2 regions of the Streptosporangium sp. NPDC000563 genome follow, and region 1 is predicted to be linked to the other one. Evidence: predicted binding sites of a transcription regulator. Region 1 holds the regulator's gene; the other holds the start of a gene.
What was found. Region 1 encodes LexA, which represses DNA repair genes until DNA is damaged. Its sites were predicted from a motif close to TCGAACANNTGTTCGA; they were not measured.
Positions count from the first base shown of each region.

Region 2: the regulator LexA is predicted to act here: its motif matches at 1,664-1,679, upstream of recA (recombinase RecA).

Region 1 is NZ_JBEPDA010000006.1:141,867-148,400, forward strand. Features, by position in the region: gene leuS (leucine--tRNA ligase) at 1-2,143, shown strand, start outside; gene lexA (transcriptional repressor LexA) at 2,617-3,327, opposite strand; gene ABT352_RS17760 (LysM peptidoglycan-binding domain-containing protein) at 4,218-4,490, shown strand; gene nrdR (transcriptional regulator NrdR) at 4,976-5,437, shown strand; gene ABT352_RS17770 (vitamin B12-dependent ribonucleotide reductase) at 5,522-6,534, shown strand, end outside.
Region 2 is NZ_JBEPDA010000003.1:303,902-310,435, reverse strand. Features, by position in the region: gene ABT352_RS12135 (VOC family protein) at 18-506, shown strand; gene ABT352_RS12130 (DUF3046 domain-containing protein) at 690-884, shown strand; gene ABT352_RS12125 (hypothetical protein) at 892-1,167, opposite strand; gene recA (recombinase RecA) at 1,786-2,922, shown strand; gene recX (recombination regulator RecX) at 2,937-3,773, shown strand; gene rny (ribonuclease Y) at 4,060-5,676, shown strand; gene ABT352_RS12105 (S9 family peptidase) at 5,743-6,534, opposite strand, start outside.

The DNA.
Region 1 (6,534 bases):
CATCGAGACCCAGGCCAACTCCTACCGGCGCTACGCGATCTCCTTCGACTGGTCCCGCCGTCTGCACACCAGCGACACCTCGTACTACAAATGGACCCAGTGGCTCTTCAACCGCTTCTTCGAGCGTGGCCTGGCCTACCGCAAGGGTGGCCTGGTCAACTGGTGCCCGAACGACCAGACCGTGCTCGCCAACGAGCAGGTCAAGGACGGCAGGTGCGAGCGCTGTGGCGCCGAGATCGTCCGTCGCGAGCTGACCCAGTGGTATTTCAAGATCACTGATTACGCCGACCGGCTGCTGGACGACATGTCCCTGCTGGAAGGCGGCTGGTCCGAGCGCGTGCTGACGATGCAGCGCAACTGGATCGGCCGCTCCGAGGGTGCCGACGTCGACTTCGTGATCGAGGGCCGGGACGAGCCGGTCACCGTCTACACCACCCGTCCCGACACCCTGTACGGCGCCACCTTCTTCGTGGTCGCCCCGGACGCGCCGCTGGCCGAGGAGATCGTCACCGACGACCGGCGTGAGGCGTTCGAGGCATACCGGGTCGAGGTGTCCAAGCTGTCCGACATCGACCGGCTGTCCACCGAGAAGGAGAAGACCGGCGTCTTCCTGGGCCGGTACGCGATCAACCCGGTCAACGGTGAGCGCATGCCGGTCTGGGCGGCCGACTACGTGCTGTCCGACTACGGCCACGGCGCCATCATGGCCGTGCCCGCCCACGACCAGCGCGACCTGGACTTCGCCCGTACCTTCGACCTGCCGGTACGGGTGGTCGTGCACACCGGTCTGGCCGATCCCGGCGAGACCGGTGTCGCCACCACCGGTGACGGCGCGATGGTCAACTCCGGCCCGCTGGACGGCCTGGCCAAGGCCGAGGCGATCCGGAAGATCATCGAGGTGCTGAGCGAGCGGGGCACCGGTCACTTCACGGTCAACTTCCGGCTGCGCGACTGGCTGCTGTCCCGCCAGCGCTTCTGGGGCTGCCCGATCCCGATCATCCACTGCGCCGACTGCGGCGAGGTCCCCGTCCCCGACGACCAGCTGCCCGTCACCCTGCCCGACATGCGTGGCGAGGCCCTGGCGCCCAAGGGCATCTCCCCGCTCGCCTCGGCCGAAGACTGGGTCAACGTCTCCTGCCCCAAGTGCGGCGGCCCGGCGAAGCGCGACACCGACACGATGGACACCTTCGTCGACTCCTCGTGGTACTTCCTGCGCTACGTCGACCCGGCCTACGACGAGGGGCCGTTCGACGTCGAGCGCGTGCGCAGGTGGGGTCCGATCGACCAGTACATCGGCGGCGTCGAGCACGCCGTGCTGCACCTGCTGTACGCCAGGTTCTTCACCAAGGTCCTGCACGACATGGGAATGGTCGACTTCGTCGAGCCCTTCACCCGTCTGCTGAACCAGGGGCAGGTCATCAACCAGGGCAAGGCGATGTCCAAGTCGCTGGGCAACGGCGTCGACCTGGGCCAGCAGATCGACGCCTACGGTGTCGACGCGGTCAGGCTGACCGTCGTCTTCGCCGGACCGCCCGAGGACGACATCGACTGGTCCGACGTCTCCCCGGCGGCCTCGCAGAAGTTCCTCGCCCGCGCGTTCCGCGTGATGGCGGAGGCCGGCGCGGCCTCCGCGCCCGGCGTCGACGTCACCGCGGGAGACCTGAACCTGCGCAAGGTCGTCCACCACACCATCGACGAGGTCACCAAGCTGGTCGAGTCGCACCGCTTCAACGTCGCGGTGGCCCGCATGATGGAGCTGACGAGCGCGGCACGCAAGGCCATCGACTCCGGCCCCGGAGCCGCCGACCCGGCGGTCAGGGAGGCCGCCGAGACCCTCGCGGTCATGCTGTCCCTGGTCGCGCCGTACGCGGCGGAGGAGGGCTGGGAGCGGCTGGGACACGCCGCCTCGGTCGCCACCGCGGGCTGGCCGGTGGCCGACCCGGCGCTGCTGGTCCAGGAGTCGGTCACCTGCGTCGTCCAGGTCGCGGGCAAGGTGCGCGACCGGCTGGAGGTCTCCCCGGAGATCTCCGAGGCGGACCTGGAGTCGCTGGCCCTGCGGTCGGAGAAGGTTCAGCCCTTCCTGTCCGGCACGCCGCGCAAGGTGATCGTCCGCGCGCCCAAGCTGGTCAACATCGTGCCGTAGTCGTCCCGCGTGCCCTCGGGCCGCGGACGACTGAGTGACCGTCGTGGCCGCGGACGTCTCGCGGGGTCGCTACGGACTCGGGGTGCCCTTGCGAGGGCACCCCGGGTGTCGCGCGTCAACTCGGCCGGCGTGTCCCCGTGACCACTTCGGGGGAGAACCCGTGCCGCTTCAAGCGGCGGGCCTCCATCTCGGCCTCGCCGGGTGGGTTTCCGTGCCCGCCGGCGAGAGATCTTCCCGGGGATGTCCCATCACCTGAGAACGCCGGATGGGGCCCGACATCAGATGTCGGGCCCCATCCGGCGTGTCGTTCTATGGCGTGTCGCACAGAAAGCCGGAGGCGCGTGATGCCGAGCTCGCGTAACCACGGTGTGGCTCGGTCCGGACCCGCGTGCCGGGTGACGCTCTCAGACGGCGACGCCTCCACGGGCCGGAGCCCGTGGAGAGCGGTGAGGAGCCTGCGTGGGACGCTCGCGTCAGAGCTTGCGGAGGACCGCGACGACCTTGCCGAGCACGGTGGCCTCGTCGCCGGGGATCGGGTCGTAGTTGGGGTTGTGCGGGACCAGCCAGACGTGGCCGTCTCTGCGCTTGAAGGTCTTGACCGTGGCCTCGCCGTCGATCATCGCGGCGACCACGTCGCCGTTGTCGGCGACCGGCTGCTGGCGCACGACCACCCAGTCACCGTTGGCGATGGCGGCCTCGATCATCGAGTCGCCGGTCACCTGGAGGAGGAAGAGCGTGCCCTCACCGACAAGCTGCCTGGGCAGGGCGAAGACGTCTTCGATGCTCTCCTCGGCGAGGATGGGGCCACCGGCGGCGATCTGACCGACGAGGGGCACATAGGCGGCGGTCGGACGGCTGACCGGAGTCTCGTCCTCGCCGGAGTCGGGGTCAACCCACAGCACGGGCTCGCCGGGAAGGCGGACCTCCAAGGCGCGGGGGCGGTGCGGATCACGCCGCAGGTAGCCCTTGCGCTGCAAAGCCGTCAACTGGTGCGACACGCTGGAGGTGCTGGTGAGCTGCACCGCTTCGCCGATCTCCCGCATGGACGGCGGATAGCCGCGCTGCTGCACGGAATCGCGGATCACCTCAAGGATCTTCCGCTGCCTGGGGGTGAGGCCAAGGGAGTCACGCCTTCGCACCGCCAGGTCGCTGGCGGCCGAACCGTTCTCGTTGTGCTGGCTCATACGAACTCCTCGCCTCCCGGTCTGTATTTAAGACGTCGCACACAGCGACCATACCTCGGCCGAAGATCATACTCAAACAATTGTTCGAATGTCCTCGAAATCGGCGACGCCGTGGTGTACAACATCGTACGGGAGTTTGATCGACATCGTGTTCGATTCACCGATCTTTCTTCGACATGTGTTCGGCCAGGTCGAGGGGATGGGGGGCCACCGTGAAACCGACCGCGACGACACCACGATCCAGGATCGCGCCGAGGTCCCGGGCGGCGCAGCGATCACCGGGAGCGCCGCGCCTGCGGCTCGTGCCGCCCCCGAGACCGGAGCCGGAGCCCGGTCCCGCGCCGGAGCCCGGGCGGAGGTCCGAGGCGAAGCAGGGGTGGGAGGCCGTGTGGGACTCGGTGCCGGTGTCGGGACCTGTGCCGAGGGCGCGCCTCGGCCGTGAGCCGGGGCGAAGGTCCGGGGGGGAGCCCGAGCGGGTCTTCGAGCGTGAGCCCGGGCGAGGATCCGGCCGTGAGGCTGCGCGAAGGTCCGGCCGCGAGATGAGACGGGAATCCGCTCGGGAGTCCGGGCGAAAGCGTGGGCGGGAGCCGGGGCGGGCCTCGCGTGAGTCCGAGCGAAAGCCCGGCGGGGCATCCGGGCGTGAGCCTGGGCGGAGTCCCGGACGCGAGGCGAGGCGGTCGCTCGGGCGTGGGCGGGGATGGAGCCCCGGCCGTGAGCGGGGACGGTGGTCCGGGCGTGATCCGGAACGGGGGGCCGGACGCGGGGCCGGGCCGAGGAGGGCGCCGCGATCGGCGACGGCATCCTCGGCGGGCACCCGTCGGCCGGGTGTCGGCCGGAAGGGAGCGGTTCGGCGGCCTCTTCGACTCACCCGGCGTGGAAGGATCGTCGTGGTGGCGGTGCTCGCACTGTTCAGCCTGGCGGTGCTCTGGATCGGCGGACGCATCGACATGGTCGCGGCGGACGAGCGGGCGGGCCTTGAGGGGCTGCCGCGGATCACGGTGCACGCGGACGACACGCTGTGGGAGATCGCGGACGCGTTGACGAAGGAGGCGGACACCGGCTCGGCGGTCCGTCGCATCATGGACCTCAACGGGCTGTCCGGCTCGGAGGTCCGGCCGGGGACCCGGCTCTATCTCCCGGAGGGCCTCGTCTCCGTGAGGTGAGGCCGGTCCGGGCTCCGGCGATCGGGCCGGGGCTCGTGGGACCGCTGCGGCGCCCGGCCGGCCTCCGGCGGGGCGGCCGGCGAGACGGGCGGGCCTCGTTCCGGCGGGGTGAGGCGGGTCGGCGGCGCGGGTGGGGCGAGGGGTGTGAGAGGGGATGCGAGGGACTCGTCCGACGGGTCGCCTGGGGCGACTGTGAGACGAGAGGCGTCCGGGGCGAGAGGGGTCTCGCATGGGTGGCGACACGCCGGGATGTGCGGGCTGATCAGCGACTTCGTGCCGCAAGGTCGTTTCAACTTGCGTTCATGGTCGAGCACTTCTACGGTTGGACCACAACATCTAGTGGCTGCATCGCAACACTTCACCACAGCTTGTGTTTCCATTACCGCATCTCGACTATTCAAGATGTGTGCGCGGGCGTCTGGCCGTGCGTGTCGTGGGTAGGTGAGGTGGGTCGGCCGCTTCGGTAGGTCAAGGAGGCGACACGCGTGCATTGTCCGTTCTGTCGCCATCTGGACACGCGAGTCATCGACAGCCGGGCCACCGAGGACGGCGGGGCGATCCGCCGCAGGCGCACGTGCTCGGAATGCGGGCGCAGGTTCACCACGCAGGAGACCGTTCTGCTCATGGTGAGCAAGCGCAGCGGTGTGACGGAGCCGTTTTTCAGGGACAAGGTGATCGCCGGGGTCCGGCGGGCGTGCCAGGGGCGGTCCGTCAGTGAGGATTCCCTGGCGCAACTGGGCCAGCGGGTCGAGGAGAGCATCCGGGCCACCGGATGCGCCGAGATCGCGGCCCACGAGGTCGGGCTGGCCATCCTGGGCCCGCTCCGCGAACTGGACGAGGTGGCGTACCTACGGTTCGCCTCCGTCTATCGCGGTTTCGAGACGCTGGCCGACTTCGAGGCGGAGATCGAGCGGCTCCGGGCGGAGCGCTCCACCAAGCAGGACTGATACAGACCCCGGGCGCCGGGGGTGATGCGGCGCGTTGGTGTGGTCCGATTCGAGGGTTCCACGGAGCCCCAGGAGGGGGAAGTCATGACGGAGACCGCCGGTGCGGTGACACGTGGAGGCAAGAGGCCACGTAAGGGTCTGAAGATGAAGCGCATCTTCACCACGCCAGGCGTGCATCCCTATGACGAGCTGGTCTGGGAGCGCCGTGACGTCGTCATGACCAACTGGCGCGACGGCTCGATCAACTTCGAGCAGCGCGGTGTCGAGTTCCCCCGGTCGTGGTCGGTCAACGCCGCCAACATCGTGACCACCAAGTACTTCCGCGGCGCGGTCGGCACCCCGCAGCGGGAGTGGAGCCTCAAGCAGCTGATCGACCGGGTGGTGGGCGTCTACACGCGTACGGCGGTCGAGCACGGTTACTTCGCCACCGACGAGGACGCCGAGATCTTCGACCACGAGCTCAAGCACGCCCTGGTCAACCAGGTCTTCAGCTTCAACTCGCCCGTCTGGTTCAACGTCGGCACCGCGTCACCGCAGCAGGTCAGCGCGTGCTTCATCCTGGCCGTCGACGACCAGATGGAGTCGATCCTCGACTGGTACAAGGAAGAGGGGGTGATCTTCAAGGGGGGTTCCGGCTCCGGCGTCAACCTCTCCAGGATCCGTTCCTCCAAGGAGCTGCTCTCCAGCGGGGGCACCGCCAGCGGCCCGGTCTCCTTCATGCGCGGCGCGGACGCCTCCGCGGGCACCATCAAGTCCGGGGGCGCCACCCGCCGCGCCGCCAAGATGGTCGTCCTCGACGTCGACCACCCCGACATCGAGGAGTTCGTCGAGACCAAGGCGCGCGAGGAGGACAAGATCCGCGCCCTCCGTGACGCCGGGTTCGACATGGACCTGGGCGGCAAGGACATCGTCTCCGTCCAGTACCAGAACGCCAACAACTCGGTGCGCGTCTCCGACGAGTTCATGCGCGCGGTGGAGAACGGTGAGGAGTTCGGCCTGCGTGCCCGCCTCACCGGCGAGGTCATCGAGAAGATCGACGCCAGAGAGCTGTTCCGCAAGATGGGCAAGGCCGCCTGGGAGTGCGCCGACCCCGGGGT
Region 2 (6,534 bases), on a different contig from region 1:
TGAGTGGTGAGCTAACGGTGAGCATCGACCATCAGGCCATCGAGGCGACACGCGAGCGGATCAAGGCGGAGCACCTCAGGGAGCACCGCCCTCCGAGCAGCGCGAGGGGGTTGCACCACTTCGCGCTGATCTCCTCCGACGTCGAGACGACGATCGCGTTCTACCAGGACCTCCTGGAGTTCCCGCTCACGGAGATCTTCGAGAACCGCGACTACCGGGGGTCGAACCACTTCTTCTTCGACATCGGCAACGGCAACCTCCTCGCCTTCTTCGACTTCCCCGGCCTGGACCTCGGCCCCTACAAAGAGGTTCTCGGCGGGCTCCACCACATCGCCATCTCCGTCGATCCCTCCACGTGGGAGCGCCTGCGGGGCAAGCTGGAGGCGGCGGGAGTGCCGCACCAGGTCGAGAGTGGCGCGTCCATCTACTTCGCCGACCCCGACGGCGCACGCCTGGAGCTGCTCGCCGACCCCCTCGGCGAGATGTACGGCTCCCGAGTGCTCTGACGACTCCGCCTCCTCACCCCGGACCTCGGCCGCCCGCGTTCTCACCGGCGACGGCCCTTCCCCGTACGTCTCCCGTCCCGGTCCCGGCGGGCCTGGACGGGAGATCGGGAGACGGGGTGGTTCGCGGTCAGGCGGCGTCTCGGAACGGGCTCCCCCACCCCGGAGTGGACCCATACTTGGGGTATGCGCCTGTCGGAATTCTGGAAGCGGATGAAGTCACACTTCGGTGACCGGTACGCCGATTCATGGGCCAACGACTACGTCATCGCCGACCTCGGCGGCCGGACCGTGGTCCAGGCGCTGGCCGACGGCGTGGGGGCGAAGGAGGTCTGGCACGCCGTGTGCGGGGTGACCGACGTCTCGCCCAGGCTCCGCTGAGAGCCGGTCAGGATTCGGGAAGCGGGACGAGGAGCCTCTCCACCACCTCGGCCGCGTGCGCGGGATCGTCGGCGCTCTCCTCGCCGTCCGGTGCCCACAGGAACAGCCAGCCGTCCTTGACCGGCGTGGCGAAGACGATCGTCTGCCGGTGACTGTCGGGATGCCACACCCACAGCACGGGGGCGGTGCCGCCGAGGGTGCGGCTCGCCATCCCCCGTTGTCGCAGTTCGGCGGCGAGGGAGTCGAGATGGGCTAGGCGTTGCTGTGTGAACGCGTTGGGCACGTCGGGCACCTCGGGTCGTTTCCCCTCAGGATCACCCCAGGTCAGCCCGGTTACAACAGGCTCCAGGTAATTCTTGGAAATGTCGCCTTTCGGATGGGTTCCGGGTTCTCCGGGGCGGTTCTCCCGCCGCCGGTGCCCACGGCGCCTGGCGCCACGCGCCTCGTCGGCGGCCCCGCCGCCCGTGCCTGGTTGCGTAGACCTGTGGTGTTCTATGCCAGTTACCGGCTATTCATGTGTTTCGTAGCCATTCATGCCCGATGATGCCTGTCGCACCCGGTGTCACGCACGCCTCGCCGGTGGCTCCGCCGTCCGCGCCCCCGTGTTCGTCGGACCGCCACGCGACATCTGGACCGTCAAGGCGGACCCGCAGTCCGCGCCCACTCGTGTTCGTCCGCGTCCGTCTGTGTTCGTCGGCGCCCGGTCGCGCCCGGTCGTGCGCGGGTGACCTCCGCGATGGTTCGCGACTCCCGCAACCCGTGGTGCCAACGGGCGGCGATCGAACAGTCGTTCGGCTATATTGAACAGGCCACCACTCCTGGCGTGCCCTCCCGAAAATGTCGGCGGCACCCCGTAGCTTTCTGGCAACCGATCCAACCCGCGACCCTTCAGGGGGCTCCCATGGCAGCTAACGACCGCGAGAAGGCGCTTGAGACCGCACTCGCTCAGATCGAGCGTCAGTTCGGCAAGGGCTCGATCATGCGCCTGGGCGACGAGACCCGGGCTCCCATCGAGGTGATTCCCACCGGCTCCATCGCGCTCGACGTGGCCCTCGGCATCGGAGGTTTCCCACGCGGCCGCATCGTCGAGGTCTACGGTCCCGAGTCCTCGGGCAAGACCACGGTCGCCCTGCACGCGGTGGCCAACGCCCAGCGCGGCGGCGGCATCGCCGCGTTCATCGACGCCGAGCACGCGCTCGACCCGGAGTACGCCCAGAAGCTGGGCGTCGACACCGACGCGCTGCTCGTCTCCCAGCCCGACACCGGTGAGCAGGCGCTGGAGATCGCCGACATGCTGATCCGGTCCGGCGCCGTCGACCTGCTGGTCATCGACTCGGTCGCCGCACTGGTGCCCAAGGCCGAGATCGAGGGCGAGATGGGCGACAGCCACGTCGGCCTCCAGGCCCGCCTGATGTCCCAGGCGCTGCGCAAGGTCGCCGGCGCGCTCAACAACACCGGCACCACCGCGATCTTCATCAACCAGCTCCGCGAGAAGATCGGCGTGATGTTCGGTTCGCCCGAGACCACGACCGGTGGAAAGGCGCTGAAGTTCTACGCCTCGGTCCGTCTCGACATCCGCCGCATCGAGACGCTGAAGGACGGCACTGAGGCGGTCGGCAACCGCACCCGGGTGAAGATCGTCAAGAACAAGATGGCCCCGCCCTTCCGGGTGGCCGACTTCGACATCCTCTACGGCGTCGGCATCTCCCGCGAGGGTGGCCTGATCGACATGGGTGTCGAGCACGGTTTCGTCCGCAAGTCCGGCGCCTGGTACACCTACGAGGGTGACCAGCTCGGCCAGGGCAAGGAGAACGCGCGAAACTTCCTCAAGAGCCACCCGGACATGGCGAACGAGATCGAGAAGAAGATCAAGGAGAAGCTGGGTGTCGGCCCGCGCCTTGACAGCCCGGCCGCCCCGTCGCCCGTCCCTGCGGCTTCGGCCCCGGCCGCCGCGTCCGGCCGTGCGGCCGGTGCCGCGTCTTCCGCCGGGTCCGGTCGCGGTTCCAAGGCCGCCACTCCCAAGCCGGGTGACGCCTGAGTCCGGGCTGATCGATGACGACGGGACCTGACTCCGGTCCGGCCGACCAGGCCGGGCCGAGAGACTGGGGCGCCTGGCCCGACGAACCTCGGGCGGCCTCACCGGGCAGGCGTGGGCGCGACTTCGGTTCGTCCGCTTTCGAGGAAGGGTTCCGCGAGGAGACCGCGGAAGCTGCGGGCGACGCACCCCGCGGCCGGAGGAAACGTGCCTCCCGTCGTGGCGGGCGGCGCTCAGGGAGGGCTACCCCGGGTTTCCTTCCCGAAGGATCCGACGGCCCCGACGGACCAGGCGGGTCCGACGGATCGGCCGAGCGGGCCGGGGTGAGCCGGAAGTCCGAGGCCGACCCGCAGGCGGTGGCGCGAGGCATCTGTCTGCGGCTGCTGACCATGGCGCCGCGCACCCGAGCCCAGCTCGCGGAGGCGCTGCGCAAGCGTGAGGTGCCACAGGAGGCGGCGGACGCCGTGCTGGACCGCTTCTCCGAGGTCGGACTCATCGACGACGAGGCGTTCGCCGCGGCATGGGTGAGTTCACGCCACGCCGGGCGGGGGCTCGCCAGAAAGGCCCTCGCCTCGGAGCTCCGCCATCGCGGGGTGGAAGAGGAGACCGTGAAGGAAGCGGTGGATCAGCTCGATCCCGAGGAGGAGGCGGAGACCGCCCGTCGCCTCGTTCGGCGCAAGCTCTCCTCGACCCGAAGCCTGGAGCCCGCGGTCAGGACTCGCAGACTGGCCGGCATGCTCGCCCGGAAGGGATACGGCCCCGGCCTGGCCTTTCGCGTCATCCGCGAAGTGCTGGAGGACGAGGGTGCGGAAACATCGTCATTCACGGATGATTCGGGCTATCCGCTTGACTAGTCCAAAGCAGCTTGACAGCGGGTCTTTGCTTGCTCGTTACCTCTCTGACGCTTAATCTCAACGGCAGTGAGGAGTTACTCCGCGCAGTGCGGATTGTCATAGCGGTGTAGTACGGGCAAACAGGCTTGGCGGATGAGGACGGAACGACGGACCGGCGGGAAGAGCCGGTAGGTGATCCCCTCTGGGGTCACTTCTGTCCCGACAGCGCTGCCACCTGGACTTTCCGTGCCGTGCGTGTGACCCCTCGTGTGCCTGATATTTGCGACGCGAGGAAGGTGAGGCGCGCATGGATCCGGTCGTGGTCGTCATGTTGGTAGTGACGGTTGTGGCTCTCGCCGTGATGACAGCCGTGCTGGTCGTGTTGCTGCGTCGTATCGGTGGAGCCGGGCCCGTGCAGAAGGGCCCCACCCCTGAGCAGGAGGCCGAGGCCGAGACCCATCTGGAGGAGGCCAGGCGCGAGGCCGCCGACATTCGGGCGAGAGCCAGGGATGACGCCGGAGAGCTCCTGCGCAAGTCGGAGACGGCGGTCGAGGCGGCGGCGGAGATGCGCAAGGAGGCCGAGGCCGAGGGCAAGATCCTGAAGTACGAGCTCAAGGAGCTCCGGTCCGACCTCGAACGCAGGGAGAACCGGCTCGCCGAGCGGGAGCAGCGTCTCGACGAGGAGGCCAGGCGCCAGACCGACCGGGCCCGCAAGCTCGCCGAGACGGAGGTCGAGCTGGCCGACCGCCGTGAGGATCTCGAACGGGTCGCCGAGGAGCGTAAGACCATCCTGGAGCGGGTGTCCGGACTCACCAGCGACCAGGCCAAGGCCGAGTTGGTCCGAGAGATCGAGAACCAGGCCAAGCGCGAGGCCGCGCTGATCATCAGGGAGATCGAGAGCGAGGCCCGCAAGGAGGGTGAGAAGCGCGCCACCAAGATCGTCACATTGGCGGTCCAGCGGGTGGCCACCGAGCAGACCGCCGAGTCCGTGGTGAGCGTTCTGCACCTGCCGGGTGACGAGATGAAGGGGCGCATCATCGGCCGTGAGGGCCGCAACATCCGCGCCTTCGAGTCGACCACCGGCGTCAACCTGATCATCGACGACACACCGGAAGCCGTGTTGCTGTCGTGCTTCGACCCGGTCCGCAGGGAGACCGCGCGACTGACCCTGGAGAAACTCGTCCTCGACGGGCGCATCCATCCGCAGCGCATCGAGGAGGCCCACGAGCGCAGCAAGGCGGAGGTCCAGGAATTGTGCGTGCGCGCCGGTGAGGACGCCTTGGTGGAGCTCGGCATCACCGATATGCATCCCGAGCTGGTCACCCTTCTCGGCCAGCTTCGTTACCGCACCTCCTACGGCCAGAACGTGCTCGGTCACCTCATCGAGTCCGCCCACATCGCCGGAATCATGGCGGCCGAGCTGCGGCTCGACACGACACTGCTCAAGCGCTGCACGCTCCTGCACGACATCGGCAAGGCGCTCACCCATGAGGTCGAGGGCAGCCACGCGCTCATCGGCGCCGAGATCGCCAGACGCTACGGCGAGCACGAGGACGTCGTCCACGCCATCGAGGCCCACCACAACGAGGTCGAGGTCAAGACGGTCGAGGCCGTCCTCACCCAGGCCGCCGACGCGATCAGCGGCGGCCGCCCCGGAGCCCGCCGCGAGTCGCTGGAGGCCTATGTCAAGCGACTGGAGCGGCTTGAGGAGATCGCCACCTCCTACGAGGGCGTCGAGAAGGTCTTCGCCATGCAGGCGGGGCGGGAGATCAGGGTGATGGTGAAGCCCGACGCGGTCGACGACATCCAGGCCCAGGTGATCGCCCGAGATGTCGCCAAACAGGTCGAGGAGGAGCTCACCTACCCCGGCCAGATCCGCATCACGGTCGTCCGTGAATCGCGGGCCACCGAGTTCGCCCGCTGACCCCGCCGAACCGTCGCCCCCGCCGAACCGCTGAAAACCCGTTGAGCCGCTGACCTCGCCGACCGGTCAGGAGTGGAAGATCTGCTGATAGAAGGCGAGCTCGGTGGCGAGGGCCGCACTACGGGTCTCGGCGCGGCGGAACCCGTGGGCCTCGCCCTCGAACGTGAGGTAGGTGCAGGGGACGCCGCGTTCGGTGAGAGCGTCGACGAAGGCCTGAGACTGCGCCGGAGGGACCACCGGGTCGGACAGCCCCTGCAGGAGCAGCATGGGACAGCTCACCCCCGCCACGCGGCCGACAGGCTCGCGCGAGGCGTACAGGGCGGGATCCTCCGGGCCGATCAGCCACTCGACGTAGCGTGACTCGAAGTCGTGGGTGGTCGCGCTGAAGTTGGCGAGTCCGCTCACGCCGTAGTAGGAGACACCCCCGGCGAACGCCTCGGACGCGCAGCAGGCCGCCATGACCGTCCATCCGCCCGCGCTGCCGCCCCTGATCGCGATCCGCGCCGGGTCGCCCAGACCTTCCGCGGCCAGCCACTCGGCCGCGGCGATCGAGTCTTCGACGTCGACCACGCCCCACTGGCCGTGCAGCCGCTCGCGATAGACGCGGCCGTAGCCGGTGGAACCGCCGTAGTTGACGTCGAGCACACCGATGCCCCTGCTGGTGAAGAACGCCTTCTCCAGGTCGAGTGCGCCGACACTGTGCCCGGTCGGCCCGCCGTGCACGAACACGACGTACGGCGCGGGGCCCTCGCCACGCGCCTCGGGGTTGGACGGAGGGTAGAGGAACGCGTGCACCTCGCGCCCGAACCGGGTCTCGAACTCCACGGGCCTGGCGAGTGGCAGGTAACCGGCGTCGGG